4 regions of the Paeniglutamicibacter sp. GQ140 genome follow, and region 1 is predicted to be linked to each of the others. Evidence: riboswitches for the same ligand, from Rfam matches in the RefSeq annotation. Region 1 holds a riboswitch; each other region holds the start of a gene.
What was found. A riboswitch is a leader RNA that binds a small molecule or an ion and turns the genes downstream of it on or off. The one in region 1 is predicted to bind S-adenosylmethionine.
Positions count from the first base shown of each region.

Region 1 (7,571 bases):
CGACGTCCGCGATGCCCAGCAGCGGATTGGACGGCGTCTCCACCCAGAGCAGCGCGGTCTTCCCGGGTTGCACGGCCGCGGCGACGGCCGCCAGGTCGGTGATCTCGACCGGGGTGTTGGTGATCCCCCACTTGCCGTGCAGGCGGTTGACCAGGCGGTTGGTGCCGCCGTAGCCGTCGGCCCCGAGCACGATGTGGTCCCCGGGTTCCAGCACCGCGCGCAGCAGCGCGTCTTCCGCGGCGATCCCGGAGGCGAACGCGAAGCCCGCATGTCCCGCCTCCAGGGCGGTGAGCTGGGTTTCGAAGCCGTTGCGCGTCGGGTTGGAGCCGCGCGAGTATTCGTGCCCGGCACGCAGTACGTTGATCCCGTCCTGGACAAACGTGCTGGTCTGGTAGATCGGCGGGATGACCGCGCCGGTGAGCGGGTCGGGAGCCTGGCCCGCGTGGATGGCCTGGGTGTTAAAGCCGTGGCTGGTGGTGGTGCCCATGGTGGTTCGTCCCTTCTCTAGGCGTTGATGGTTTCGCGGTGCGCGGCCGGGGGTGCGCTTTTGCGGCTTTCGGGCGCATCGAGCGCGGCGAGCAGGTCTGCCACCAGGTCGGCGGCGTCCTCGAGGCCGGCGGAGATGCGCAGCGTGCCGGCGCCGATCCCCGCGGCGGCAAGCTTCTCCGCGTCGAGCCGGCAATGGGTCATCGCCGCGGGGTGGACCACCAGGGAGCGGGTGTCCCCGATGTTCGCGGCCAGGGCAAAGAGCTGCAGCGAGTCGACAAGCCCCGGCACGGCGTCCGGGTCCTTGAGGTCGAAGGAGAACACGCAGCCGGTCCCCCGCGGGTAGTCCCGTGCCGCCAGCGCATGATCCGGGTGCGTGGCCACGGAGGGGTGGTGGACCCGGGCCACCGCGGGGTGCGCCGCCAGCGCGCGGACAAGCGCCAACACATTGTCCTGGGCCTTGGCCGCGCGCAGCGAGAGCGTCTCGATGCCGGTGAGGATCGCCGCCGCCGATGCCGGGGCGAGGCTGGGGCCCAGGTCGTGCAGGAACTTGGAGCGCACCAGCATCAGGTAGGCCTTGTTCCCGTAGCGTTCCAGCAGCGAATCCCCGTAGTACCGCGCCTTGGGCGCGGCGATCTGCGGCCAGCGGGCGGCGTCGGAGAAATCGAAGGTGCCGGCGTCGATGACCAGTCCCCCAAGAACCGATCCGTGTCCCGCCAGCGCCTTGGTGGCCGAGTGCACCACGATGTCCGCGCCGAAGTCGATGGGCCGGTAGGCGGCCGGGGTGGCCAGGGTGTTGTCAACGACCACCGGCACGCCTGCGGCGTGGGCCACCTCGGCGATGGCGCGCAAGTCCACCAGGGTGATCAGCGGGTTGGAAACCGACTCGAGCAGGAAGCCGCGGGTCTTCTCCGTGATGGCCGCTGCCCAGTTGGCCGGGTCCTGGGGATCGACGAACGTGACGCTCACGCCGAAGTCGGCGAAGGTGTCGGTGAGCAGGTCCACGGTGCCGCCGTAGAGCTTGTTGGAGGCCACCAGGTGGCCCTGGCCCTGCAGCAGCGCGAGCAGCGAGATCGCGACAGCCGCCTGCCCGGTGGCGGTGGCGATGGCGCCGATCCCGCCCTCGAGGGCCGCGGCGCGTTCCTCCAGCACCGCGACGGTCGGGTTCCCGGTGCGCGAATAGGTGAAGCCCGGCGCCTTGAGCGCGAAGAGCTTCGCGGCGGTGGCGTAGTCGGGGAACTGGTAGGCGGCCGAGTTGTAGATCGGCACGGTCATGGGGCGGTGCGGTGCCGCCGGGGCGTACCCGGAATGGATTTCGGTGGTGGCGTTGCGCCAGGTGCTGGGGGCCATGATCGTGCCTTTCGGGCCGGAGGGGAGGCTAAGCGTGGTCGGGATGGGATGCGGGCGCGGCACCCCCAAGGTGGATGCCGCACCCGCACGGCGGGACTAGACGGAGGCGCCCAGGGTGGCGCGGGCCGCGACGGCCGCTTCCACCAGGTTGGCCAGCGAGGCCTCGGTCTCCGCGTAGCCGCGGGTCTTCAGCCCGCAGTCAGGGTTGATCCACAGCGACTTCGGGTCCAGGGACGCCAGGGCGATGTCGATGAGCTCGGCGACCTCGGCGGTGGAGGGCACGCGCGGGGAGTGGATGTCGTACACGCCCGGGCCGATGCCGCGGCTGTAGCCGAATTCCGTCAGGTCCGCGGTGACCTCCATGCGGGAGCGGGCAGCCTCGATCGAGGTCACGTCCGCGTCCAGGGCGTCGATGGCCTCGATGATCTCGCCGAACTCCGAGTAGCACAGGTGGGTGTGGATCTGCGTGGCGTCCGCGGCCCCCGAGGTGGCCAGGCGGAAGGAGTCAACGCTCCAGCCCAGGTACTTGGCCTGGTCCTTGGCGCGCAGCGGCAGCAGCTCGCGCAGTGCCGGCTCGTCGACCTGGATGATGCCGATGCCCGCGGCCTGCAGGTCCGCGATCTCGTCGCGCAGCGCCAGGGCCACCTGGTTGGCGGAGGTGGCCAGGGGCTGGTCGTCGCGGATGAAGCTCCAGGCCAGGATGGTGACCGGGCCGGTGAGCATGCCCTTGAGCGGCTTGTTGGTCAGCGAGGCGGCGTGGGAAATCCACGGGACGGTGAAGGCCGCCGGGCGGGAGACGTCGCCCCAGAGGATCGAGGGGCGGGTGGCGCGCGATCCGTAGGACTGCACCCAGCCGTTCTCGGTTTCGGAGAAGCCGTCGAAGTTCTCGGCGAAGTACTGGACCATGTCGTTGCGCTCGGCCTCGCCGTGCACCAGCACGTCGAGTCCCAGGCGTTCCTGCAGTTCCACCACCCGCTGGATTTCCTCCTTGAGGAAGCCCTCGTACGCGGCGTCGTCCAGGGTGCCGGCCTTGTGCGCGGCGCGGGCGGTGCGGACCTGGGTGGTCTGCGGGAAGGAGCCGATGGTGGTGGTCGGCAGCGGCGGCAGCGCCAGGGCGGTCTCCTGGGCGGCCTTGCGGATTGCTGCATCCGAGCGGGAGAAGTCGGCGGTGGTCAGGTTGTCCAGGCGCTCGCGCACCGCGGCAACGGTGGTCCCGGCGAATCCGGCGCGGTGGGCACGTGCCGATTCGGCGGCGGAGAGCTCGGCGGCGATGGCGGATTCGCCCTCGGCCAGGCCCTTGGCCAGGGTCAGCACCTCGGCGACCTTCTGGTTGGCGAAGGCCAGCCATTCGGGCAGGTGGGGCGGCAGGTTCGCCTCCTGGGCGACGTCGTGCGGGACGTGCTGCAGCGAGGTGGCGGTTCCCACGGCCAGGGTGCCGCCGGCCTTTTCGACCTCGGTGCGCAGGGAGGCGAGCGTGCCCAGCGAGGCGGCCAGGTCGTTGCGCCAGATGTTGCGCGAGTCAACGATGCCCGCAACAAGGGTGGAACCGGCAAGGTCGCCGAGGAATTCGGCGGTGGGCACGGCGCCGCGGACCAGGTCGGCGTGCACCGCCTCGACACCGGTGCGGGCCAGCAGGCCCTGGGTGGCGCCCGGGCGGGCGGGATCCCCGGCGGTGCCGTAGCCCAGGCCCACCAGCAGGGCCGGGCGCGCCGTGGCGGCGGCCAGCTGCGTGTAGACGGTTTCGGCGAGCGCACCGGGGACGGCCAGGGCGGCGCCGCGGTCGGTGACAAGTGCCGGCTCGTCGAGCTGCACCCAGGGCGCGCCGGCGGCGGCAAGTGCAGCAAGGATCTCGCCGTAGGCGGCAACGACCTCGTCGATGCGCGAGAGCGGGTCGAAACCGGCAGGTGCGCCGTCCTCGGGCTTGGCCAGCAGCAAGTAGCTGATCGGGCCCACGAGGGTGGGGCGGATGGTGTTGCCCTGGGCGGCGTGTGCCGCGAAGGACTCGACCAGGGCGGCGGCGTTGGCCTTGACCGGGGTGGCTTCGCCGATTTCCGGGACCAGGTAGTGGTAGTTGGTGTCGAACCACTTGGTCATTTCCAGCGGGGCGCGGGATTCGTCGCCTCGGGCCAGCACGAAGGAGGCGGCGGTGTCGATGGCGCCGTTGGCGTCGGCCAGGTCGGCGAAGCGGGCGGGCAGCGCCGAGAGGGCGACGGTCGCGTCGAGCACCTGGTCGTAGTAGGCGAAGTCGCCGGGAAGCGAGGCGTCGTCGGCCGCAAGGCCCAGCCCGGTGAGCCTTGCCAGGTTGGCGTTCTGCAGTTCACGGGCGGCGGCGTGCAGCGTGGCCTCGTCGGTGCGTGCTGCCCAGTGCGCCTCGAGGGCCTTCTTGAGCTCGCGGTTGGGCCCGATGCGCGGATAGCCGAGGATGGATGCTGCCGGGAAGGTTGCCTTGGTCATGGTGATTCTCCTGTTGTTCTGGCGTGGTGGAAAGTAATGGGAAGGTGTGTGGGTCTAGACGGCGGCGCGGGTTGCCCAGGCGTTGGACGCCCTGGCACGGGTCCGCGGCAATTCGAGCCGCTCGATGACATCGAGGGAGCCGCGGTGGTCGTTGAAGGTGTAGAGGTGCACGCCCGGCGCCCCGTCGTCGAAGGCGCGCTTGGCCAGGGTGACGGCGGCGTCCACGCCGATGCGGTGGCGCTCGCCATCCGAGTCCGCCGTCTCCAGGGCGTGGGCCAGGATCGGGTCCGGGGCAATGCCCGTCATCGATGCCAGCCGGTTCAGGCGCCGCAGCGAGTTCAGCGGGATGACCCCGGGGATGATCGGAATGGTGACCCCGGCGCGGCGGGCCGATTCCACGAGGTTGGTGTATTCGCCGGCCCGGAAGTAGACCTGCGTGATCGCGTAGTTCGCGCCGGAGCGCTCCTTGGCCAGCAGCACCTCGACGTCGTGCTCGAAGGACGGGGACTCCGGGTGCCGGATCGGGTAGGCGGCAACGCCCACCCCCAGCCGCCCGCCGGCCAGGGCGGCCGAGTGGTCGGCCTCGACCTCGCGGATCAACTCGATCAGGTAGCGGGCGAAGGGGAACTCCCCGCGCCACTCATCCGGGTCCGTCGGCAGGTCCCCGCGGAGGGCCAGCACCCCGCGGACCCCGAGGGAGATGAAGTGCCGGATCAGGTTCTGCAGGGATTCGCGGCTCTCCCCCACACAGGTCAGGTGCGCCAGCGGGCGCAGCCGGGTGTTTTGGATGAGGTGCTCGATCAGTTCCAGCGACGCGTTCCTCCTTGTCGGGGACCCCGAGTAGGTCACCGACACGTAGTCGGGATCCGTCGCCTCCAGGGCCGCGATGCTGTTGAAGATCCCCTCGGTGGCGTCGCGGTTCACCGGCGGGTACAGCTCGTAGGACAGGGACGGCGGTGCGGCTGTCGTTTCAATGCTCATGCGTGTCTCCTCGTCGATTCGAGGGAGGCATCAGGGATCGCCACCAAAGCCCCAGGGATCCGTCACGGATTTCCTGCGGCGATGATGAGTGAACGCTGAAGCGGCTCCATCGCTTCTGGCCTTAGCACCCTCGCCGAGCGGAGTCCCCGCGAGGGGAATCCATCGGACGATGGTTGCTGCGGCGTCAACGAGCCAGATCTCTCAGCCGCTCTTGATGGTTGATGCATTCATCTTGGAACAGCGTCGACAAGGTGCGCAAGGCGCTCGCCGATGCAGCCGTCACGAAGGGCAAAAACACTTCATGTGTCCATGCGGCGTCATTTCCGGGCGGAGCGACGGTCACATTGTTACGGACCCGGAACCCGCGGAACACCCGTATTCACGGGGATGTGGTTCCAGCGTGTGACTCGTCCCGGTTTCTGTGACGCCTTTGTGTCGACGGATACCGGCTCCGGGGGTTCGGCGCCGATCCAGATGATCCGCGCCATCCTCCGAAGATGCCGTGGGTCGCGGGGCGCCCGCACCGGGTGCGCACTAAGCTGGTGCGCACCATGGACTACAGGAACACCACCCACCAGACCGGCGGCCGCGAGCGGCCGATCCGCGAGGACTCGCGGCCCGGCGAAGACGAATTCCGCGTCGACATCGAACGCATCCGCTTCTCCCCCTATTTCTCCCGGCTCTCGGCGGTCACCCAGGTGATTCCGCAGGCCGGCGCGGGCACCGTGGTGCACAACCGGCTCACCCACTCGCTCAAGGTCTCGGCCGTGGCCCGCTCGATTGCCATCGGGTTGCGCAACGCCGACGAGCCGACGCGCTCACTCGTGGCCGAGCTTGGCGGCTGCGATCCCGTGGTGGTGCAGGCCGCCGCGGCCGCACACGACCTGGGCCACCCGCCCTTCGGGCACCTGGGCGAACAGGAACTGGACCGGGCCGCCCGGCAGATCCTGCGCCTGCCCGACGGGTTCGAGGGCAACGCCCAGTCCTTCCGCATCCTCACCGCGCTGGACAGCTGCGACGCGAGCCCGCGCGGGATGAACCTGACCCGGGCGGTGCGGGCGGCGGTGCTCAAGTACCCCTGGACCCGCAACGAATGGCGTTCCCTGCCGGCCCGGTCCCCGGCACTCCTGCCGCGCGGCGTGGGCCTCGGCGGCGGAAACGCCGCCCTGAAATACTCGGCCTACGACATCGAGGAGGCCGAGATGCGTGACGTGCTTTCGGTTTTCCCGCAGATCGCCGAACACCAGCAGACCCTGGAATGCTCGGTCATGGACATCGCCGACGACATTGCATACGCGGTGCACGACCTGGACGACTTCTACCGCGCCGGGGTGCTGCAGTATTCGCTGGTGTCCACCGAGCTGCGGCACTGGCTCGAATCGGGGCCGGACCTGGCCCGCCTGGATATGCGCGAGCTGGACCCGCGGCTGCCCGGCCACGGGCTGGAGCGCACCTGGCGCCGGGTGGCAGCCAAGGACCCGTGGATCGCGAACGCCGACGCCTTCCGGGCCTCGGTGTTGCGCGTGGGCCACGACCTGGTCGAGGGGCTGCTTTCCCTGCCCTACGACGGCGGGCTCGATGCGGACCGCGCCGTCACCGGCTTCACCCGCCGCTGGATCGACAGGTTGCAGGCCTCCATCGCGGTGGAAAGGGACCCCGGGGTGCGCAGCGGCCACGTGCGCCTGGCCGACGAGGCCTGGCACGACGTGGTGGTGCTCAAGTTCGTGCACGAGCGCTTTGTGCTTGAACGCTCCGACCTGGCCCTCTACCAGCGCGGGCAGACCCGCATCATCAGGTCGTTGGCCGAGGGGCTGGCCGCCTGGCTCGATGACCCGCAGGATGCGGCCCGCGCACCGCGCCGGCTGCTTGACTCGGTCGAGGCGGCGACCGGCGAATACCGCCAGCTCTACGCTCAGACCCCCGGACCCGCCGGCAACGTCCCGGCCGGCGAGATCGAGCGCCTGGGCAGGGCGCGGGCCATCGTGGACTACATCGCCTCGTTCACCGACGCGCAGGCCGCCTCCGTCAACGCCCTGCTCACCGGAACCTCCGAGAGCATCTGGGAGGTCGGCCGCGGGCTGTAGGGCACGGTTAACCGACGAAGGCCGCCACGATCGTAGGATCGTGGCGGCCTCTGCCGTGCTTCCTTGCGGAAGGGGAGGGACTACTTGGTGAGCAGTTCCAGCGCCGCGTTCAGCGTGGAGCTCGGGCGCATGATGGCTGCGACCTTTTCCTCGACCGGGCGGTAGTAGCCGCCCAGGTCGACCGGGGCGCCCTGCACGGCGGCGAGCTCGGCCACG
Region 1 is NZ_JCAXDW010000005.1:36,708-44,278, forward strand. Features, by position in the region: gene AC6CHY_RS08620 (cystathionine gamma-synthase) at 1-487, opposite strand, end outside; gene AC6CHY_RS08625 (O-acetylhomoserine aminocarboxypropyltransferase/cysteine synthase family protein) at 505-1,836, opposite strand; gene metE (5-methyltetrahydropteroyltriglutamate--homocysteine S-methyltransferase) at 1,933-4,290, opposite strand; gene AC6CHY_RS08635 (methylenetetrahydrofolate reductase) at 4,345-5,271, opposite strand; SAM riboswitch class I at 5,375-5,492, opposite strand; gene AC6CHY_RS08640 (deoxyguanosinetriphosphate triphosphohydrolase family protein) at 5,769-7,355, shown strand; gene AC6CHY_RS08645 (NADP-dependent isocitrate dehydrogenase) at 7,436-7,571, opposite strand, start outside.

Region 2 (7,571 bases), on a different contig from region 1:
GATTCTCATTTAATTTACGGTGATTCCCATGTCACACGAAAAATCACTCACCAAGCGCCATGGCCAAGCCGACGCCACCCGCCGGTTGCGCATGGGCGCCGGAGCCCTGGGGCTCATGGCCGCCGGAGCCCTGCTGGCGGGCTGCGCCGCCAGCGCGCCAGGCCAGGCCGCACCGATCTCGGGAGCTCAGGCGGCGAGCCCGAGCGCGAAGATCGCCGAGGCCGGATCCGCCACTCCGCGGCTCGTGCTCACCTATGACGGGGGACTGCTGGTGGCGGACGCGCGTGACGGCGCAGTCCTCTCGAACCACAAGCTTGCGGGCTTCAACCGCGTCAACCCAGCGGGCGATGGCCGCCGGGTGCTCGTCTCCACCGCCGGGGGATTCCAGGTCCTGGACTCCGGTGTCTGGTCCGAAAAGCATGGTGAACATGCCCATCACTACACCTCAGATCCCTCGCTGACCGAGCTGGTGTTCCCGGCCGCCAAGCCCGGGCACGCAGTGGTCCACGCCGGGCACACCGCCCTCTTCGACGACGCCACCGGCAAAATCAACATCTTCGAATCCACCCAGCTGGACAACAGGGCCCTGCCCCGCACCGAGGACGTGGCACTGCCCGAAGCGCACCACGGGGTGGCCGTGCGGCTCGCGGACGGGACCCTGCTGGTCACCGACGGCAATGCCGAGGCCGTCAACGCGGTGAAGCTGCTCTCCGCGCCGGATGCCGAGCACCGGCGAACCACCGTGGCCGAATCCCGGCAGTGCCCCGGCGTCCACGGCGAGGCGGTCGCCAAGGACGAGGCCATGGTGGTCGGCTGCGAGGACGGCATCCTGGTCATCAAGGACAAGAAGATCGCCAAGCTCGAGGCGCCTGATGCTTACGGACGGATCGGAAACCAGGCAGGATCCGAGGTCTCGTCCGTGGTGCTCGGGGACTATAAGAAGGACAAGGACGCCGAGCTCGAACGCCCGCAAACCTTTTCGTTGACGGATACCGCGACCAACACCCTCAAGCTCATCGACATCAACTACAGCTATTCGTTCCGCTCCCTGGCCCGCAGTGCCGGAGGGGACGCGCTGCTGCTGGGAACCGACGGCAAGCTGCATGTCTACGACGTGAAGAACGGGAAGGAAAAGAAGGCCATTGCCGTGGTCGGCGCATGGGAAGAACCGATCGATTGGCAGCAGCCGCGCCCGACTGTGCACGTCTCCGGGGGTACCGCCTATGTCACCGAACCGGCCACCAAGGAGTTGCACTTCGTGGACCTGAAGACCGGCAAGGTCTCACGGAGCGTGACCCTGCCGGAAGTTCCCAACGAGATCACCTCGATCAAGGGATAGCGGGAACCCGCGCCCCAAGGGAAACAAAAAAATCGTGGGTCGGTGCCGTTCCCCTCGAACGGCACCGACCCACGATCGGTTCATGGTGGCGCTAGCCGGCGGTAACCAGCTCGACGCTGACAGGGGTCGGGTTGCTGAAGATGTCCAGCACCGGGCAGCGTGCATCGACGGTTGCCTGCAGCTCCTCGTAGCGCTCGCGCGTCTCCGGGCCATCGATCTTGACCGTCAGGCGCACCTCGCCGAAGCCCGGGCGGATGGTTTCCTCGATGCCGAAGAGACCGCGGACATCCAGGTCGGCCTCCGCGCTGATTTCCAGTGAGTCGATCTTGAGACCCAGCTGGTGTGCGTACAGGCGGTAGACCACGACCTGGCAGGAAATGAGGGCGCCGAGGGCAAATTCCACCGGGCTGGCCGCCACGTCGTCCCCGGCCAGTGCCTCCGGTTCGTCGACGATGAAGCGGTGCTTTCCCGCGGTGATTTCGCTGGACACCGAACCGGTGGACACTCCGCTGGCCTTGAAGGTCAGCGCCGCGCTGGCCGTGTTGGCGGCAATGCGCTCGCCCCAGGCGGTGCCTGCCGCGGTGAGCTTTTCTGCGCGAATCTCATCAAGGGTGCTGTCGATCAGGGTTTCGGACATGGAAGTTCGATCCTTTCGTGGTTGGCGCATGCCTTGCACAACGCCATACTTACGCCGATCCGGTTGGGTGGCGTCGAATCTTCACCTGGCGCACCCCGCTATGACGAAGAGGGTTGCGGTCCAATCGACCAGGGCCGTGAATGATTGGAGCTCGTGATTCTGTCTACGAGTGTTGCCGATTCCGTGGCGCCCGCGCAAAGCGCAGCCTTAACAAATCTTCACGATGAAACGCTCTTTCGTCGAACAAGTGCCCGTTCTTTTGCCGATTCGGGCCAATGCGGCGAATGGATCAAGGCGTTGGAGGCAGCATGGCGAAGAAACCACGCCGCGTGCCGGGGCCGATTTCACTGCCGGGAAACGCCATGGGAGCCCGTGCTATCCGGCAATCGGCCGGGTTCGGAACGGGCGGTCGTCCCGGGGGCGAACAGGCGACATGGATGCGCCCAGACTCGCCGACGCCGTCGGCCCCGACCCTTCCAGGTGGAGGGCCGGGGCCGGGGAACGGTTTCGCGCCAGTCAGCTTTCGCGTGCCGGGGCGTCGTTGGCGTTGAGCTTGGAGAGCAGGTCGGCGAAGCGCTTGATTTCCTCGGGGTCCCAGGAAACGAGCCGGTTCCTCAGCAATTGGCGCGACGCCGCGCTGGAGGCAAGATAGCCCGCACGCGCGGGTTCGGTGATGCTGACCAGCATGGCCCTGCCGTCGCGCGGATCCGGAACGCGGGTGACCAGGTCCTTGGCCTCGAGCCATTTGATCATCCGGCTCATGGTCGCCTTGTCCACCTGGAGTTCCTCGGCAAGGATGATCTGCTGCTGGGCGTGCTCGCGCGCCAGGATGGAGAGCACCTTGTAGCCCAGCGGCTGAAGTTCAGGATGGATCGCGGCGGCGCGCTTGCGGATGGCCTGGCGCGCCTTGACGACCATGATTGAAAACTCTTTTTCCACGTCCTCGATCAATGGATCAAGGGTTTCGTGATCAGTTGCCGATCCCGGGTCGGGTCGGGATTCGGAGAACGGTGAAGTCATGGGAATCATTTTAGTGGCGATCCGCCGATTCGAATCCTTCGCGACGGCGCGTTTGCCATTTCCGCGCGCCGGCGTTTTGCCTGCGTGGCGCCGCGCCGGCCCGGGCCTGTCCGCGGTGTTGACCTCGGCTGTTGCCCACGAACCCGATGCGGCAGTTCCCGCCGGGTTGGACCCCCAGCGAATTCACGGCAAACTATCGGTCCGAAGGCTTCACGGATCCGGTTGCGGCGGGCACAATTGCTAATTGTTGAACACCGCCAAACGATGGAGAACACCATGGGCACGATTCTCAACCCCTACATCAGCTTCCGCGATACGGCGCGTCCCGCGCTCGAGTTCTACCAGTCGGTATTTGGCGGTGAACTGGATTTGCGCCCCTTCGCGGACTACGACTTCGCCAAGACCGGCAATCCGGAGGATGACAACAAGATCATGCACGGTCACCTGCGTGCACCCAACGGCCTGAACCTGATGGCGGCCGACACCCCTGCCTCCATGGAGTGGAAGGGCGGCACCGCCATCTCCGTCACGCTCAGCGGCGACGACAAGGACGAAATGACCGCGTATTGGAAGAAGCTCAGCGAGGGTGCCACGATCGGCGAGGAGCTGGCCGAGGCCCCGTGGGGAGACTCGTTCGGCATGCTCACGGACAAGTTCGGGGTTGACTGGATGGTCAACATTGCCGGGCCCGGGAACGCGGGGCAGTAAACGCCCGTTCCGCAGGCGAGGGGGCCAACGTCACCAAGCCAGCATGAAAAATGCGTGGGTTAGACCCTGGGCGGTCCAACCCACGCATTTTTGCGTCGATGGCGTGAGGGCGACAGCCAGCGAGCACGGGTGCGTCCTGGCTGCGGCCGCTTCGCCTGGACCACGCCCACCCTGCCTTTGTCAGGATCCGGTTTCCTTGGCCCTTCGACGGCGCTGCCCATATGTTTCCATGTCGTAGTCGTTGCCGAAGGCTGCACGAAATGGGTGTTCAATCCGGTCAAGGATGTGCGGCCTTCGGCCCGTTCGGCGCGGGCTTCCTTGACCTCCAATCCGCAGCGAACCAGACTCAACCGTAGTCAACACCGTATTTCCAGGAACAGAGGATGCCCCGATGGAACACGAACTCGATCTCATAGTCATCGGCTGGGGCAAGGGCGGAAAGACGCTTGCCGGAACCATGGCCCGTGCCGGGCAGCGGGTGGCAATCATCGAGGCATCGCCTGATATGTATGGCGGCACCTGCATCAACATCGGCTGTGTTCCCACCAAGGCGCTGATCCATGACGCGGACATCCGCCCCGGTAACGGATTCGACCCCGACTACTTCGATGCGGCGGTGCTGCGCCGGGACAAGCTGACCGCCGCGATGCGTGCCAAGAACTTTTCCATGCTGGACGGGCTGGATTCGGTCATCACCATCACGGGCAGGGCCAGCTTCATCTCGCCGCGCCGCATCAGGGTCGAGGCCGGGGAAGAAACCCTCGAACTTGAGGCCAAGCGGATCATCATCAACACCGGCGCCGTGCCCACGATCCCGGACCTTGACGGCGCGCGCATCGGCGGGCGCATCCACGACTCCACCACGCTGCAACACGCGCCGCTGCCCAAGACCCTGGTGGTGGTCGGCGGCGGATACGTCGGGACCGAGTTCGCCTCCATGTTCGCGCACTTCGGCTCGAAGGTCACCGTGCTGGACCGCGGGGCACGGGCACTGAAGAAGGAGGACGAAGACGTTGCCGCCGAGGTCCTCGAGGCGCTGAACGACGTGGGGGTGGAGGTGCGGGTGGGAGCCAGCGTGAAGCGCATCGGCCAAGACACCGACTCCGCCCTGGTGCACTACGATCAAGACGGCCAAGTGCGATCAATCGAGGCCGACGCGGTGCTCATTGCACTCGGGCGAACCCCGGCCACCGGCGGGCTGAACCTGGAATCCGCAGGCATCGAGCTCACCGCATCGGGGGCCATCAAGGTCGATGGACGCATGGCCACGACGGCCGAGGGCGTATACGCGCTGGGGGATGTGAACGGCGGGCCCCAATTCACCTACGTGTCCCTTGACGACAACCGCGTCGTCGCCGATGCAATCCTGGGAACCGGCAAGCGCACCACGGCCGACCGCGTTGCGGTTCCCCACACGATCTTCACCACCCCGCCATTGGCCCGCGTCGGGCTCAGCGAGGACCAAGCTCGGGCGCAGGGCCTGGAGATCAAGGTCGCCGTCAAGAAGGTAGCCGAGATTGCCGCGATGCCCCGACCCAAGATCGTGGGAGATGCACGCGGCATCGTCAAAATCGTGGTCGATGCCGACTCCGACCGGATCCTCGGCGCGGCCCTGATGCACGTGGATTCCCAGGAAGTCATCAACCTTGTCGCGCTGGCCATGCGCCAGGGAGTCACTTCATCCACGCTGCGCGATTCGATCTTCACCCACCCCTCGTCGACGGAGGCGTTGAACGAGGTGCTCGGTTCGTTCGCCCGCTGATTCCTCCTCGGTCACGCGGGGACCCGGATGCGGTGACTGAAAGCCGCAGACCATAAGATAAAAGCGTGCAAGACCTGCTGACCAGCCTGGGCCCCGCACTCGACCTCATAGGGTGGGTGGCGCTCATTGCCGCGGCCGGATTCTATGCCTTTGCCGTGGCCGAACGTCGCCGGGATGCGGAATGGAAGACCGCCGATTATGAGATCGCCGTGCTCGAGGGGCAGGAATGCCTGGTTTTCCACACCGCGGACGGCACCATCCGCAGCGAGCTTCTGGTGCTCGAACACCCCCGCGCTCCCGAGGGCAAGGCGCTGGTGTACTACCGGGAAGACAAGTCCGGATCCTGGCAACTGGAAAAGCCGCGCTCAAACGTGCGCTTCCTGTATTGGACGGCGGCGGCCCTGGCGGCCGTCTTTGCACTCAGCAAGGTCCTGGGCATTATTGCCCACTGGGACTAGCCAGCCCGGGAATTCACGCCAAAGCGCGATGATCCGGGAACCGGATTCCTCATTGGCCGCCATCCACAGGTCGATTCCCACCACCGGCGCATGGAGGTTCCGTTGCGCGCAGGAATACGCCGGCGAACCGACAAAGGGGTTTTGGATTCCGGGATGTCGACGTCTCGGCTGACCCGCAGGAGCTTCCCGTCGAGGCCCGCCGTGCGCCGGTGCATCTTTACGGCACGCGCGTGGTCCGCGCCGGCCCAAGACCACAAAAGCGGCCCGTTTCTTCGGGGACACCGCAGGAGATGCCGGTGACCCCGGAAGAACCGGGCCGCTTGATGATGGTGTGCGACTACTTCGCGGCGGTCAAGGAATCGACCCATTCCTGGTTTTCGGAGATCCACTGGTCCACGATCGGGGCGTAGTCCTGGGTGTCGGCACCGTTGAACATCGCGTTTTCAAGGGAGAAGAGCTTCTCGTCATCGATCTTGAAGTCCTTCATCCAACCGGTGAGGGTCGGGAAGTCTTCCTTGAAGGTCAGGCTGCCGTAGGTGCTGATGTGCTCGGCGGTGCCCAGCGTGCCCTTGGGATCCTTGAGATCCTTGATCGGGAACGCATCATAGGCCCAGTGCGGACGCCACAGTGTCACCAGGACGTCGTCGCCGGCATCCGTGGCCTTCTTCAACTCGGTCAGCATGGCGGGGGTGGAGGAGGTCACGTAGTCCATCTTCTCCAGACCGTACTGCGGGATCACTCGCTCCTTCGTGGCCTTGGTCAGCCCGGCTCCCGGGTCGATGCCCACGATTCGATTGCCGAACATGTCGGCCTTGCCGGCGAGCTCATCCAGGGACTCGATGTCCGCGTCCTTGTTCACGGCCACGGTGAGCTTGGCGTCCTCGTACCAGGTGCCCAGCTCCTGGATCTTGTCACCATACTTTTCGGCCTGGGTCGCGTGGGTTTCCGGAAGCCAGACGTCCATGGCCATGTCGAAGTCGCCGGTGGAAATGCCGGAGAAGACCGGGGCCACGTCGGCGCTGGTCAGCGTGACGTCGTAGCCCTTCTTGGCCAGGATGCGCTCCCACAGGTGGGACACGGCAAGGCCTTCGTCCCATCCGGCGAAGACACCGATGGTGACGTCCTTCTTGTCACCGTTTTCCGGGCCGGCGGCCGCGCCGCTGCCGGAACCGCACGCGGTCAGCGCCAGGGTCGAGGCCGCGGCCACTGCTATCAAAGATGCGAGTTTCTTCCTCATGATTCGTGCCTTTCTCGACGGCCCCGGTGTTGCGGGGCCGCTAATGGGGGGTGATTACGCTGCAACGTGTTGCTTGGACCTGCTCAGCGAAGCGGTGACGCGATCAAGGAAGATCGCGAGGATGACGACGGAGAGACCCGATTCCACACCCAATGGGGTGTTGAGGCCGGTCAACGCCGCGTAGACGGCGCCGCCGAGCCCTCCGGCGCCGACCATTCCGGCAATGACAACCATGGATAGCGAGAGCATGATGATCTGGTTGATGCCGGCCATGATGGTGGGCATGGCCAGGGGGATCTGGATCTGGCGCAGGATGCGCATCGGTGAGGCACCGAAGGCCTGGCCTGCCTCGACGACTTCGCTGTCCACGGAGCGGATGCCCAGTTCGGTGAAGCGGGCACCCGGTGCCA
Region 2 is NZ_JCAXDW010000001.1:183,629-191,199, reverse strand. Features, by position in the region: gene aztD (zinc metallochaperone AztD) at 29-1,339, shown strand; gene AC6CHY_RS00865 (OsmC family protein) at 1,431-1,976, opposite strand; SAM riboswitch class IV at 2,017-2,135, opposite strand; gene AC6CHY_RS00860 (MarR family winged helix-turn-helix transcriptional regulator) at 2,493-2,996, opposite strand; gene AC6CHY_RS00855 (VOC family protein) at 3,273-3,704, shown strand; gene AC6CHY_RS00850 (FAD-dependent oxidoreductase) at 4,096-5,466, shown strand; gene AC6CHY_RS00845 (hypothetical protein) at 5,532-5,924, shown strand; gene AC6CHY_RS00840 (glycine betaine ABC transporter substrate-binding protein) at 6,262-7,161, opposite strand; gene AC6CHY_RS00835 (ABC transporter permease) at 7,216-7,571, opposite strand, start outside.
Region 2: another riboswitch for S-adenosylmethionine. It lies ahead of AC6CHY_RS00865 (OsmC family protein); the one in region 1 lies ahead of AC6CHY_RS08635 (methylenetetrahydrofolate reductase).

Region 3 (7,571 bases), on a different contig from region 1:
CCATCGAGAACGTTGACATCTGGGGCCGTCGCCGCCTGGCCTACGACATTCAGAAGAAGAATGAGGCCATTTACGCGGTAGTTAACTTCACCGCTACCCCCGCTACTTCCGCAGAGCTTGATCGCCAGCTGGGCCTCAATGAGACCATCATGCGCACCAAGATCACCCGCCCGGAAGAGGCAAAGGTCGTAGCAGAGTAATTCTGCTGTCCGATCTTCGTAGAACAACACTTTAGGAGGCTCCAATGGCAGGCGAGACAGTCATTACGGTTATTGGTAATTTGACCGCTGACCCGGAACTGCGTTTCACCCCGTCAGGATCGGCAGTGGCGAACTTCACCATTGCTTCGACCCCGCGAACCTTCGACCGCCAGACCAATGAATGGAAGGACGGCGACACGCTGTTCCTCCGTGCGTCGGTGTGGCGAGAGGCGGCCGAAAACGTCGCCGAGACGTTGACCAAGGGCATGCGCGTCATCGCCCAGGGTCGTCTCAAGTCGCGTTCCTACGAAACCAAGGAAGGCGAAAAGCGTAACGTCACCGAGCTTGAGGTCGATGAAATCGGCCCGTCGCTGCGTTACGCCTCCGCAAAGGTCACCCGCACCCAGCGCTCCGGCGGTGGCAGTGGTGGTGGCTTTGGTGGCCAGCAGAACGCGGGCGCAAATGCCGGCGGGTTTGCCGGCGGCAACCAAGGCGGCGGCGGTGGATTCGGTGGCGGCAACGCCGGCGGAAACTCCGGCGGCGGCTGGAATGCACCGGCCAACGATCCATGGGGTGCTCCTGCCGGAGGAAACAACGGCGGATGGGGCAACCCGGGTTCCGACGAACCACCTTTCTAAACAAATTTATTCACCATCCCGCAGAAAATTCTGCGGGCTCCACCTGATAAAGGAGCTCCACGATGGCTAAGGCTGAACTCCGTAAGCCCAAACCAAAGTCCAACCCCTTGAAGGCCGCTGACATCACTGTCATCGACTACAAGGACGTAGCATTGCTGCGCAAGTTCATTTCCGATCGCGGAAAGATCCGTGCCCGTCGCGTTACCGGTGTTTCCGTACAGGAACAGCGCAAGATCGCACAGGCCATCAAGAACGCGCGCGAAGTGGCATTGCTGCCTTACTCCGGCGCTGGCCGCGGCTAAGGAAGGTATACCAACATGGCAAAGCTCATTCTGACCCACGAAGTTACCGGCCTCGGCGCCGCAGGCGACATCGTCGAGGTGAAGGATGGTTACGCACGTAACTACCTTCTCCCGCGCGCCTTCGCCATCACCTGGACCAAGGGCGGTGAGAAGCAGGTTGAGTCGATCAAGGCCGCCCGTGCTGCTCGCGCCGTTGCGAACCTGGAAGATGCGCAGGCACTTGCTGCTTCGATTTCCGCCAAGCCGGTCAAGCTGACCGTCAAGGCCGGCGCTACCGGTCGCCTCTTCGGCACCGTGAAGACCGACGACATCGCCAAGGCTGTTGCAGCCGCTGGCCTGGGCGCGATCGACAAGCGCAACATCGAGATCAACGACCACATCAAGTCGACGGGTAACTACTCGGCGACCGTGCGTCTGCACACCGATGTCTCCGCAAAGGTTGCACTGCAGGTTGTTGCCGCAAAGAAGTAATTCCTTGCGCACCCGCCGTCTTGATTGACGGCAACCCACTGTGGACCCCGCCAATGGCGGGGTCCACAGTGGGTTAAGGCAAGGTTCCGCTCCCGGGGCTGCGGCGGGCAAAAGGCCGGACTCTGGCGCCGGGGCTCCACGTCAAGTAGTTTTGCCCAGGGGAGCAGCGCCCTCCCGGCGTCGCCCGCCCGGCGATTCCCGGGGAACGGGCAGCGCAACTACCAGGAAGGCACGTTCATGAAGCTGACATTGACGGAGTTCGTAAGTCTCGACGGGGTGTCGCAGGGCCCCGGGTCTCCCGAGGAAGACCCGACCGACGGGTTTACCCAAGGCGGGTGGCTGGTCCCGCACATGGACGAGGCATTCATTGAGCAGGCAGCGCAATGGCTCGGGGAAGCCGACGGGCTGCTGCTTGGCCGTCGCACCTATGAGGCCTTCGCCCGGGATTGGCCGCAGATCACCGACCCGGACGACCCGTTCACGGTGCTCATGAATTCGCTGCCCAAGTACGTTGCATCGCAGACACTGGCCGAGGGAAGCTGGGACCCGACCACGGTTCTCTCCGGCGACATTGCCGCCAGGGTTGCGGAGCTCAAGGCCCGGCCCGGCAGGGAGCTGCAGATCCACGGCAGTGCCCGCCTCGCCGGCTCATTGCTTGCCGAGGGGCTGATTGACGAACTCCGGCTTGTCGTGGCTCCGGTTGTCCTTGGCCGCGGGCGACGCCTCTTCCCCGAGGGCTGCGCGCCGGCCGGGCTGCGTCTTTCGAGCAGCAAGACCACCCCGGGCGGGCTTGCCATCCTGGTCTACCAACGTGCCGGCGAGGCCGCCTATGCGACGTACACGGGGGTCTCGGACGTCGCCTAGGCCGGGAATGTCGCGGCGTCGCAATGGCGGCTTGGTTGCGGATCCGCAGCCCGTGCGGTGCAGGCGTCTTCTTCGGCCGTCCCGAGGGGTCCCGGCGTTCACGTGCGGACAAGGGCCTCTTGACCCTCATGGGCGGGATCGGGGCATATGGTCGCACAATCTTCGATTCTTACGCTTCGTGACTTAGTGTGTCGAAACAAACTTTGACGAGACGTAATTATTTCTTCTAACGTTAGTGATGAATCAAGAGTGTCAACGCAAGGCCCTGGCCCGTTGACCGGCAACCCTCTCACGGTGGTGGGGTGCTCCAGGTGATGATTCGGCCTACCGGGACCCGGGAGGCAAGTACCGCACACCTTGCTGGTTGGCGCGTGGATTGCGCGCACCCGCGAAGGTGGGCCGAAGCCGAAGGATTGAGCATTATGACACTCACCTCTGACCTCACCCCCGATACCCTGCGCAACGTCTTTGCCCAGCACCCCTCGGGCATTGCCGCACTCTGCGCCATCGTGGACGGGCAGCCGCAAGGGATTGTGGCTTCGTCCTTTACGGTTGGCGTGTCCATGGATCCGCCGCTGGTGATGTTCGCGGTCCAGAACACCTCGAAGACGTGGCCGTTGGTGCGCACCAGCGGGCGCATTGGCGTCTCGGTGCTGAGTGAAAAGAACGAGGGCGTGTGCCGACAGATCGCCTCGAAGTCGGGGGACCGTTTTGCCGGGCTTCGCCTTGATTCGACCGACGAGGGTGCGCTCTTCCTGCATGACGCCACCCTGTGGCTCGACTGCTCCATCGAGCAGGAGGTCCCCGCGGGGGACCACCATGTGGTGCTGCTGCGCGTGCACGGCCACCAGACGCACGACAACGCCAACTCGCCGCTGGTGTTCCACGGCTCGGCATTCCGTCGCCTGGATGCCGAACAGCTGGTCTCCTAGGGCACCTGACACGTGGGGGCTCCCGGTCCGCCGCAGCGAATCCTGGATTCGCCGCCGCGGGCCGGGAGCCCCTGTCGTTGCGCGGCGGTTTGCCTATGAACCTCTGTGCACCACGCCCATCATGTATCGGTAGCCGTCGCGGGCCAGCTGGGCCAGGACCTCCAGGTCGACGTCGGCAAGCTTGTTCACGTAGAGGCATGATGCCCCGACTTTGTGCTTGCCCAGTTTCGCCAGCAACTTCCCGGCGGTCGGGGCGATGGTCAATCCGTAAAGAGCCAGGTTCGACGCCCGTGGAGAGAAGCCGATCGCGCAGGCATCACCTTCGCGGCCGGAATCGTATTTATAGTGGTAGCTGCCATACCCGATGATGGTTGGCCCCCACATGGTCGGTGGCTGTCCGCTGGCCTCTTCCATCATCCCCAGCAGGACCTCGGCGTCCGCGCGCCTCGTCGGATGTGCCACCGCCGAAACGAATTCCTCCGGGTCATCGGCTGTTGGGACGGTCTTGTTGGCGCTCATGCGGCCCAGTATGTCAGGCGACGGTGATCTCTATCAATGCCCGCTATCCCCAGAACCCCGGCAACTTCCGGCGTGTCTGTGGATAGGTTGTGGGTAACTGTGAAAACGCGACCGGTTTAACCCCGGAATCTCGGGGTTTTTGTGTGTATAACCGACGATTACGCCCGTGGTGGATGTGGATAAATAGTTTGTATCCACAGGCGTGGATTCAGGTAATGCCTAGTCACGCGCGTTTTTTGCTCAAAAAAATGGTGTAATCCACAACCTTCTCCCCAGACTGTGCACACAACACGCCGCGAGGTTCACAGGTTATCCACATGGCCTGTGGATAACCGTGTTGGGTTTGGTGGAAAACAGGTCTAGGGTGACAGTGTTCCCCACCTATTTCCACAGGTTCGCGGTGCCCTTGCGCACGTGTGAGATTGAACCTAACGAATCGTCCGTGCTCCTTGAGACACTGACTGGGTAATGAAGCGGAAAATTGGGAACCCGCGAAGCTTGAAGGGAAAAACCCGTGTCGCTAGCCAGCACCGAAACCAGCTCCGATTCACATGGATCGGACTATGGCCGCACTCCACCGCAAGACCTCGTAGCCGAGCAAAGCGTCCTGGGCGGCATGATGCTGTCCAAGGACGCCATCGCAGACTGCGTGGAGGTGCTGCGAGGGCTGGACTTCTACCGCCCGGCACACGAGGCGATCTACGAGGCCATCATCGACCTCTACGGCCGCGGCGAGCCCGCCGATGCCGTGACCGTCTCTGACCTGTTGACCAAGCGCGGCGAGATCACCCGCATTGGCGGCCCGGCGTACCTGCATACGCTCATCCAGTCCGTGCCCACCGCCGCCAACGCAGGCTTCTACGCCGAGATCGTGCGTGAACGCGCGGTCCTGCGCCGACTGGTTGATGCGGGCACCAAGATCGTGCAGCTCGGCTACTCGCAGGACGGCGAGGTCGACGCCATCGTGAACGAGGCCCAGGCCGAGGTCTACAAGGTCGCCGAGCGCCGCACGGCTGAGGACTACGTCCCGCTGCGCGACATCATCGAGGGCACCGTCGATGAAATCGAATCCGCCGGCAGCCGCGGCGAGGGCGTGATTGGCGTTCCCACCGGGATCTTCGAACTCGACGAGTTGACCCAGGGGCTGCACGGCGGTCAGATGATCGTCATTGCCGCCCGTCCCGCCGTGGGCAAGTCGACGTTCGCACTGGACTTTGCCAGGTCGGCATCGATCAAGCACAACATGACGTCCGTCTTCTTTTCGCTGGAAATGGGCCGCAACGAGATCGCGATGCGCCTGCTGTCGGCAGAGGCAAGCATCGCCCTGCAGGATTTGCGCAAGGGGACGATCCAGGACGAACAGTGGTCGAAGATCGCCACCACGATGGGACGGCTCAACGACGCCCCGCTGTTCATTGACGATTCGCCGAACATGTCGCTGATGGAAATCCGCGCCAAGTGCCGGCGGCTCAAGCAGAAGCATGACCTGAAGCTCGTGGTCCTTGACTACCTGCAGCTGATGAGCTCGGGCAAAAAGGTCGAGTCGCGCCAGCAGGAAGTCTCCGAGTTCTCCCGAGCGCTCAAGCTGTTGGCCAAGGAACTCGACGTACCGGTCATCGCCCTCTCCCAGCTGAACCGTGGTTCGGAGCAGCGCACCGACAAGAAACCGATGATTTCCGACCTTCGCGAATCCGGATCGATCGAGCAGGATGCCGACATGGTCATCCTGCTGCACCGTGAGGATATCTACGACAAGGAATCGGCCCGCGCCGGCGAGGCCGACGTGATCGTGGCCAAGCACCGTAACGGCCCGACCAAGACCATCACCGTCGCCTTCCAGGGCCACTACTCGCGCTTCAACAACATGGCCCAGGACGGCCTCGGGTAACTCCCCGGAACATCCGGGAAAACGGGCGGTTGCCCTGGCCCTTGCGGGGCAGGGCAACCGCCCGCAGCCGTTTAGCTGCGCCGGGCGAGCCCGCGCGTCCCATGAAAACGCTGCGTGAATAGTCATGGTGCGATAGCGTGGCGCCATGTTGATGTCCTTGCAAGCGCTCATGTGGGGCACCATCGCCGGGTCGGCGTTGCTGCTCGGTGCCGCCGCGGCCTGGTGGTTAAACATTCCGCGGAAGGTTGTCTCCAGCGTCATGGCATTCGGCGCCGGCGTGCTGATTTCCGCCCTCACCTTTGAACTGGTCCAGGAGGCCGAGGAGGCCGGCGGGCTGTGGCCCACCGTGGCCGGATTCCTGGCGGGGGCCGTCATCTATGTCGGCGCGAACGCCCTGCTGGTGCGCCTCGGTGCCGAGCACCGACGCCGCGGAAAGCCTCCAGCCCGGGCAGGCGCCGGCGCCGGCGCCGGCGGAACTCCCAACGGGGGAGCGGCCATCGCGGTCGGCGCACTGCTGGATGGCATCCCCGAGTCCATCGTGCTGGGCGTGGGACTGCTCTCCGGCGCCGCAGTCAACCCGACCATGCTGGCGGCAATTTTCATTTCCAACGTCCCCGAGGGACTGGCCAGCACCGCCGACATGAAGCGCGCCGGAAAGGGACCGAAGGAGATCTTCGCGATCTGGGGGAGCATCGCCGTGCTTTCGGGGCTCGCCGCGATGATCGGCTACCTGGCCCTCGACAACGCCCCGGGAGAGGTCATCGCGGTGGTCACCGCGATCGCCGCGGGCGGCATCCTGGCCATGCTCGCCGACACCATGATCCCCGAGGCCTTCGAGGAGCAGCACATGCTCACCGGATTCATTGCCGCACTGGGATTCCTCGCGGCACTGGTGCTGCACTACAGCGCCTAGCTTGATGCGCTCGACCAGGTCGAATGGTGCCCGGGCCCGCCGGAGCAGTCCGGCCACCACACGTGGCTGCGGCACCGGGCCGGTCTTCGGCGGGTTCGGCGGCACCGCGCGCGCAGGCGTTCAGCAACCGGACGTTGCTACGCTGGGGCCATGACCAGCCATCCGTTGCCCAGGATCTCCGCACCCGCCGCCCGCGCCCTGGAAGGGGCGGGAATCACGACGCTCGAGCAGGCTTCCGCGTTTGGGGAAGCCGCGTTGCTGGGGCTGCACGGTTTCGGACCCAAGGGCATCGTGATCCTGCGCGCGGCTCTGGCCGAGTTGGGCCTCGAACTGGCGGATTGACCCCGGCCGCTCATCCCTGGGGCAGGATCGCCAAGTGCTCGGGCGTGGGCTTCACCAGGTCGGCGTCGTACTCGTGGTGCCTGGTCAGGTAGGCCTTGATGTAGGGGCAGACCGGCACGATCTTGTGGCCCTGCTCCACTGTGTCGGACAGCGCCGCGGCGGCGAGCTTTCCTGCCAGCCCCTGCCCGGCATATGCCTCATCGACCACCGTGTGGAAGAAGACCCGCTCGATGCCGCCGGTGGTTGCCAACTCGCGGTAATGTGCCGCGCCGATTGACTTCTCCCCGTCCAGCAGTGCGTAGCGCCTGCGTTCGGGCCTGTGTTCCACCTGGATTTCGACCTGGATTTCGCTCACGTGTTGCTCCTTCTTCCCGGTTGTCATTGGTTTCCGAACAGCCGACCGAAGAACCCCCGGGGTTCGCTGTCGGCGGCGTCGATGAACATGGCACCGAACCCGTCATAGCTCCCGCCATGCTTTTCGGTGATGGCGTGCACATTGCGC
Region 3 is NZ_JCAXDW010000012.1:66,994-74,564, reverse strand. Features, by position in the region: gene rpsF (30S ribosomal protein S6) at 1-200, shown strand, start outside; gene AC6CHY_RS15805 (single-stranded DNA-binding protein) at 245-838, shown strand; gene rpsR (30S ribosomal protein S18) at 901-1,140, shown strand; gene rplI (50S ribosomal protein L9) at 1,156-1,611, shown strand; gene AC6CHY_RS15790 (dihydrofolate reductase family protein) at 1,849-2,475, shown strand; SAM riboswitch class IV at 2,717-2,829, shown strand; gene AC6CHY_RS15785 (flavin reductase family protein) at 2,898-3,407, shown strand; gene AC6CHY_RS15780 (DUF1801 domain-containing protein) at 3,501-3,926, opposite strand; gene dnaB (replicative DNA helicase) at 4,441-5,814, shown strand; gene AC6CHY_RS15770 (ZIP family metal transporter) at 5,960-6,727, shown strand; gene AC6CHY_RS15765 (helix-hairpin-helix domain-containing protein) at 6,878-7,069, shown strand; gene AC6CHY_RS15760 (GNAT family N-acetyltransferase) at 7,080-7,424, opposite strand; gene AC6CHY_RS15755 (ribonuclease E inhibitor RraB) at 7,448-7,571, opposite strand, start outside.
Region 3: another riboswitch for S-adenosylmethionine. It lies ahead of AC6CHY_RS15785 (flavin reductase family protein); the one in region 1 lies ahead of AC6CHY_RS08635 (methylenetetrahydrofolate reductase).

Region 4 (7,571 bases), on a different contig from region 1:
CATCCCGTAGAACAACACGAGCCCCACATCAACTTGATCCGCACAACACCGGATCCGCAACTCCCAACACCTCGCGAAGGATAAACATGAGCACGACTCCCGCCCCACGCCAGATCCGCTTCAACGCCTTCGACATGAACTGCGTCGGACACCAGTCCCCGGGACTGTGGAAGCACCCCAAGGACCAGTCCGCCAGCTACAAGGACCTATCCTACTGGACCAACCTGGCCAAGACCCTGGAAAAGGGCAAGTTCGACGGCATCTTCATCGCCGACGTGCTGGGCACCTACGACGTCTTCGGCGGCTCCAACGAGGTGCCGCTGCGCACCGGCGCCCAGGTCCCGGTCAACGACCCGCTCATGCTTGTCTCCGCGATGGCCGCCGTGACCGAGAACCTCGGCTTCGGCGTCACCGCCAGCACCTCCTACGAACACCCGTACCCTTTCTCCCGCCGCCTGGCGACCCTTGACCACCTGACCAAGGGCCGCATCGGCTGGAACGTCGTGACCGGCTACCTGCCCTCCGCCGCCCGGAACATGGGCCAGGAAGACCAGCTTGAGCACGACGAGCGCTACAACCACGCCGACGAATACCTCGAGGTCGTGTACAAGCTGCTCGAGGGTTCCTGGGAAGAAGACGCCGTGGTTCGCGACGCCGAGCGCGGTGTCTTCACCGACCCGGCCAAGGTCCACGAGATCAACCATGAGGGCAAGTACTTCAAGGTCCCGGGCATCGCCATCACCGAGCCCAGCCCGCAGCGCACCCCGGTGATCTTCCAGGCCGGAACCTCCTCGCGCGGCATGCAGTTCGCCGCGGCAAATGCCGAGGCAGTCTTCGTCACTTGCCCCACCAAGGACATGCTCAAGGCCACGGTCACCAAGATCCGCGACGCCGCCGAGGCGGCCGGCCGTGGACGCCACGACGTGCGCATCTACACCATGCAGACCATCATCACGGACGTGGATTCCGCCGCCGCGCAGGCCAAGTTCGAGGACTACAAGTCCTACGCCGACATCGACGGCGCCCTTGCGCTGATCTCCGGCTGGATGGGCGTGGACCTGTCGACCTACGGCCCGGACGACGTTATCGGCGACAACGTGAAGTCCAACGCCATCCAGTCCACCGTGTCGATGTTCCAGCAGGCCAGCGGCGATTCGGGCAACCCGTGGACGATCCGCCAGCTGGCCGAGTGGGTGGGCGTTGGCGGCTTCGGACCGATCACCGTCGGCTCGCCGACCGAGGTCGCCGACAAGCTCATCGAGTGGGTCGAGGACACCGACGTGGACGGGTTCAACCTGGCCTACGCCATCACCCCGGGCACCTTTGAGGACATCGTGGAGTTCATCGTTCCCGAGCTGCAGGCACGCGGCGCCTACCCGACCGAATACGTCGAGGGCACGCTGCGCAACAAGCTCTTCGGCAAGGGCGACCGCGTCCAGGACTCCCACCGCGCGGCGAACTACCGGTTCTCGAACGCCGAGGTCAAGTAGCCGGGAGTAACTCCCGCACGAGTTTCGGGCGGCGGCGCACCATGAGGTGCGCCGCCGCCCGGGCCGTTTAAGGGGCCGTGAACGTTCGGGACGGCCGGCAGCCTGAGACCAGGAAAGAGAGTCAGCCGCCATTTGCCCAGTCGATGAGTTCCGGGGCATGAATTTGTGCACATTATCAACATGACGCCCCGGTGAAGCAAGGCCAGGTTGTTTTTCGCTTCACGTTCTGACTTATGACGCTTCGTGAAGCAAATCCGGCCCCAAAGCCGATCCGTGCGTCGATTTATTTCACGGCGAACCCTTTTATGTTGGTTGTATCGAAGATCCTGCGACACACTTGAATTGTTCGACGCTGGAAACCAACCAACACGAGCACACACCATCCAGAGCGGCTGAGAGACCTGGCTCGTTGACGCCGCAGCAACCACTCCCCTCATGGGGATCCGGTGCTACCGCCAGGACCGATGGAGATAGCCAAACTCTGCGCGGTCCGCCGAATGCTGTCATGTCTTGGACAGGTATTCGACTGATTAGCCATGTCGCGGCGTTCCTCGGGTGAACCGAGAAGGAATGAATCATGGGCAACACCAAACCACCTGCGAAGCGACGCCTTCGCGCCGGCCTCGGCGTCAAGATCCTTACCGTGCTTTCCGTGGCCACGCTGGCACTCAGCGCCTGCGGATCGGGAACCCAAACAGCGGGAAATGCAGCCGACCCGGTAAGCAACGATCCCGTCCAGGGCGGAACCTTCGTGTATGCGGAAGTAACCCCGATCAACAACTGGCAGACCCAAGCCGCACGCTTCTACGAGAAGGCCAATGTGCTCAATAGCGTGTTGGACCGACTGACCTATTTCGACGCGGCAACCGGAAAGCTCGTTGGCTGGATAGCGTCGGATTTCACCGCCAACAAGAACCAGACCGAGTTCACCTTCACCATTCGTGACGGCGTGAGTTTCTCGGACGGAACGGCGCTCGATGCCAAGGCCGTCAAGGAAAACCTGGACGCCCTGGGCAAGGGCATCAAGAGCGCACAGATCGCACCCAACGTCGACTTCGCCGCCTTCAAGTCCGCCGAGGTCGTAGGAAAAAACCAGGTCAAGGTCACGCTCAAGACCCCCGACGCCAACTTCCTGCGTGCCACATCGTCGGTCACCTCGGGCCTGGTTTCCCCTGAAACCTTGACGTTGGACAATGCCGGCCAGTCGGCCATCGCCAACATCGTCGGCTCCGGACCGTTCGTCTTCGAATCCGAGAAGACCGATGAAGAAGTCACCTTCGCCAAGCGCGCGGATTACAAGTGGGCGCCTGAATCAGCGGCAAACCAGGGCGCCGCATACCTGGACAAGCTCGTGGTGAAGTACCTGCCCGAGGTGGCGCACCGTGCCGGAGCGGTCCAAACCGGCCAGGTCGACCTGGTCCGGGGACTTCAGCCCGTGGACGAGCAAACCCTCGCGGGCAGCGGCGACCAGGTGCTGCCGGCCAAGGGAATTGACCTGACCACCAACATGGCGGCAGTGCGCATCGGCAGTGGCAAGCTCGCCGACACCAAGGTGCGTCAGGCGCTCCAGGTCGGCATCGACCGCCAATCCATCAAGGACACGGTGCTGTCGGACAGCTACGTCATCGCCGACTCCGTGCTGAACCACGCGGCCCCCGGGTTCATCGACCTGTCCGCGGATCTGGGCTACAACCCGGAGAAATCCAAGGCGTTGCTCGACGAGGCAGGCTGGGTTGTCGGAGCCGACGGAGTACGCGAAAAGGGTGGGCAGAAGCTGGAAATCACCATCACCAGCTCCAACAACTCCGTGGTCATCAAACCGGCCTTTGAACTCATCGAGCAGCAATGGCGGGAAATCGGCGTCAAGCTCATCAACCGTGCGGCCGACAACACGTTCCTGACCACGGCCATGATCGATCCCAACATCGAGTTCTTCGGAACCCGCCAATTTGCCTACGGCGGACTGGGACCGGTCTTCGGCCCGGAAAACAACACCCAGACCCTGAACGCCGACAGCGAGCTCAACGCGCTGTTCGCCAAGGAACGTTCGGCCACCAGCGAGGCGGAGCACAAGGAACTGGTTGCCGAGGAACAGCGCCAGCTGGTCAGCGAAAAGGCGCTGTCCCTGGTCCTTTGGGACGAAGTCCAGGTCTACGGCGGCAACTCGGATGCGCACGTGGAATTCACCTCCGGCACCGCCCCGATTTTCCAGGGCGCCTGGAAGACCGGAAAGTAGCAACCCCATGGCCGCTTACATCGCGCGACGCATCGGACAAGCTTTGCTGGTCATTTGGCTTGCCTACACCCTGGTCTTCCTGGCCGTGCAGCTGCTCCCGAATGACCCAGTGACGATCTTCCTGTCAGCGGATGCTGCGGCCAATCCGGAAACCATCGCGGCCATGAAGGCGCAATACGGATACGACCAGCCGCTGTTGATTCAGTATTTCAGCCAATTGGCCGGTCTCTTCCGGGGTGATTTCGGGTATTCGCTGGCCTCGGGCCAGCCCGTTGCAGAACGCATCGGTGCAGTGGCCGGGTCGACCTTGGTGCTGGCTTCCAGTGCCTTCGTGACTGCCGTGGTGTTTGCGGTTCTGCTGGTCGCTTCGGCCACGTTGGCACGTCGGACGTGGTTGAAGCGGCTCATCATCAACCTGCCGCCGCTCTTCGCGGCAGTTCCCGTGTTCTGGCTGGGCCTGGTGCTCCTGCAGCTGCTCTCCATCCAACTCGGAGTCATGTCGCTTTTCCCGGATGGTTCGTTCGCCTCGATTGCCGTCCCCGTCCTGGTCCTGGCCGTCCACGTCTCTGCCCCGATTGCCCAGGTGCTGCTCAAGAGTGTGGACAACGTTTACGCCCAGCCATTCGTGGACGTGTTGCGTGCCAAGGGCGCTTCGCCGTCATGGATTTTCTTTCGCCACACCCTCAAAAACGCTGCGGCACCGGCCATGACCATCAGCGGGATAACCGTGGGAACGCTGTTGGCCGGCTCGGTCATCACCGAGACGGTGTTTGCCCGGTCCGGCCTGGGCCAGGTGGTGCTTCAGTCGGTCACCGCGCAGGACGTGGCGCTGGTCCAGGGACTCGTGCTGATCACCGCCACGGCCTTCGTTGTCGTGAACCTGGTTGTTGACCTGCTTTACCCGCTATTGGATCCACGGATCCTCAAGAGTGGAACGCACGGGGCACCGCGCGCACTCGTGGCCTAGGAACGAACGGAGAAGAATCCATGAGCATCAAGCTAGAGGAACCGTTGACGAAGGTTGCCGTGCAGCAGTCCGCCCCGGCCGGCACTCTTGCGCCGGTGGAGATCGTGCCATCTTCCAAGAAGAAATCGGGAGCGCTTAGTTCGCCCGTATTCTGGCTGACCTGCGCCCCGCTGATCATGGTCCTGGGGTGGGCGTTGGTCCCTTCGCTGTTTAGCGGACTGGACCCCATTAGCGGCGTCCCGGCCGAGAAATTCCAGGCGCCCGGGTTCGCCCACTGGTTTGGCACCGACCACTTGGGCCGCGACGTGTTTGCCCGGGTGGTTCACGGCACCAGCCAAACGCTGTTGACCGCGGGACTGGCGGTGACGATCGGGCTCGTCGCGGGGACCGGGCTGGGGCTGCTGGCGGCAACCGCAGGCCGGGCGGCCGACGCCGTCACCATGCGCCTGATCGATGTCTTGCTCGCTGTCCCGGGCTTCCTGGTCTCGCTGATCATCGTCACGGCATTTGCCCCCGGTCCGATTTCCCTGGGAATCGGCGTGGGCATCGCCTCCATTGCGTCGTTTGCACGCGTGGTGCGTTCCGAGGTCCTGCGCGTTCGCAGCCTGGACTACGTGGAAGCCGCCTTCATGAACGGCGGCACGTATTGGTCTGTCGTTTTCAAGCACATCCTGCCCAACTCCTGCGGCCCCGTTCTGGCCCTTCTGGCGGTGGACCTCGGCGTGGCGATCCTCGCGATTTCGGGCCTCGGCTTCCTCGGATTCGGCTCTCCGCCTCCGACCCCTGAATGGGGTCTGCTCATTTCCGAGGGACGGCAGTACCTCGCTTCGGCATGGTGGCTCACGACCCTGCCGGGCGTGGTCATCGTCGTCGTGGTCATCCTGCTCGCCGGTCTTGGCCGACAGCTTCACAAGATCTTCCGTTTCTAGTCAGGGGAACAGCATGAGCACCATCGACTCGGCACCCACATTGCTGGACATTCGTGGGCTAAGCATTCAATACGGCACCGGCGATGAATCGGTCATCGCCGCAGACCACCTCGACATCGCGCTCAAGACCGGCGAAATCGTTGCACTGGTTGGCGAATCCGGCTCCGGCAAGTCCACGCTGGCAAAGGCCATCATCGGATTGCTGCCGGAATCGGCAAAGGTCCTGGGCGGAACGATCGACCTTGCCGGCGACAACCTCCTGAACCATTCGGCCAAGGAACTGGAAGCCATCCGCGGACGGCGCATCGGCATGGTGCCGCAGGATCCCGGAGCCTCCCTCGATCCGGTGAAGACCGTGGGGTCCCAGGTATCCGAGGTTTTCCGCCTGCACCCGCAAGGGCGCAAGCGCACCAAGGCAGAGTTGCGCCGGGAAGTCCTCAGGCTGCTGGAACTGGTCGGGATCGATCGCCCGGAACAGCGCCTGGGACAGTACCCTCATGAGCTCTCGGGCGGGCTGAAGCAGCGGGTGCTCATTGCCATAGCCTTTGCCCTGGAACCCGAGCTGCTGATTGCCGATGAGCCAACATCCGCATTGGATGTCACGGTCCAACAGACGGTGCTCGAGGTATTTACCAAGCTCGCCCGGGAACTCGGAACCGCAGTCATTTTTGTGACCCATGACTTGGCCGTGGCCACGGACATCGCCGACCGCATCGTGGTCATGCAGCACGGCCGGATTCGCGAGGATCGCCCGGTGCGTGAAATCCTGCATGCCCCGGAAGATGCCTATACCCAGATGCTGCTTACCGAGGCCACTGCCACGGGCAAGGGCGCACAAACCACCGGGCCTGAAGGCGCCATCGAGTTGCCGGCCATTGAGGTCCGTGGCCTGACAAAGATCTATGGCAACGGAAAAGCTGAACGAGCAGCGGTGGACAACGTTTCCTTCGCAGTCCGCCCCGGAACCACTTTCTCATTGGTCGGGGAGTCCGGCTCCGGAAAATCCACGACCGCGCGCATGGTCATGCGCCTGCTTGAGCCCAGCGCCGGGACGGTAAAGATCCACGGACAAGATGTCACCCACGTGCGCGGAGCCGGCAAGCGCGACCTCTGGCGCAGCCTGCAACTGGTGTACCAAAACCCGGATTCGGCACTGGATCCGCGTTATTCGGTGTCCCGGATCATCAGCGAACCGCTGGAGAACTACAAGGTCGGGTCAAGGAACGAACGCAAGATCAGGGTGGCCGAGCTGTTGGACGCTGTCAACCTGCCCGCGCGCATGGCCTCCCTCGGCGCGAAGGAACTTTCCGGAGGACAACGGCAACGCGTGGCAATCGCCAGGGCCCTGGCCCTCGGCGCCAAGACGTTGGTGCTGGATGAGGCCCTTTCCGCACTCGATGTCTTGACCCAGGCGCAGATTCTGGCGCTGCTGGAAGACCTCCAGGTCAACCAGAGGCTGTCATACCTCTTCATTTCCCACGACCTGCACGTCGTCGAGCGCATTTCACACGACGTGGGAGTCATGCGGCAGGGGACGCTCGTCGAAGTGGGCCCGGCCTCACAGGTCTTCGGGAACCCCGCCAGCGAGTACACCAAATTGCTTTTGGACTCGAACCCCGGACAGCTGCTGCGCGAGATGGCAAACCGCTAAATCCCGCCAACAAACTTTTTGAAACTCATGGACGCAAAGGAAGAAAAATGAGTGCAACGCACGTGCAGGAACGAACCGAAGAAGCCCGTTACGCGGAATTGAGTGCACGCTTTGCACCGGTGTTCGGCCGGATCGCCGAAGGCACCGTGGAGAGGGAAAACAACCATGTGTTGCCCTTCGAACCCGTGAAATGGCTCAAGGAAGCCGGCTTCACCACGCTGCGCGTCCCGGCCGCGCATGGCGGGGACCCGGTCAGCCATGAACATCTCTTCCGGTTGATCGTGGAACTTTCCGCCGC
Region 4 is NZ_JCAXDW010000006.1:54,724-62,294, forward strand. Features, by position in the region: gene AC6CHY_RS10290 (acyl-CoA dehydrogenase family protein) at 1-10, shown strand, start outside; gene AC6CHY_RS10295 (LLM class flavin-dependent oxidoreductase) at 87-1,490, shown strand; SAM riboswitch class I at 1,867-1,961, shown strand; gene AC6CHY_RS10300 (ABC transporter substrate-binding protein) at 2,068-3,726, shown strand; gene AC6CHY_RS10305 (ABC transporter permease) at 3,734-4,693, shown strand; gene AC6CHY_RS10310 (ABC transporter permease) at 4,714-5,622, shown strand; gene AC6CHY_RS10315 (dipeptide ABC transporter ATP-binding protein) at 5,636-7,273, shown strand; gene AC6CHY_RS10320 (acyl-CoA dehydrogenase family protein) at 7,321-7,571, shown strand, end outside.
Region 4: another riboswitch for S-adenosylmethionine. It lies ahead of AC6CHY_RS10300 (ABC transporter substrate-binding protein); the one in region 1 lies ahead of AC6CHY_RS08635 (methylenetetrahydrofolate reductase).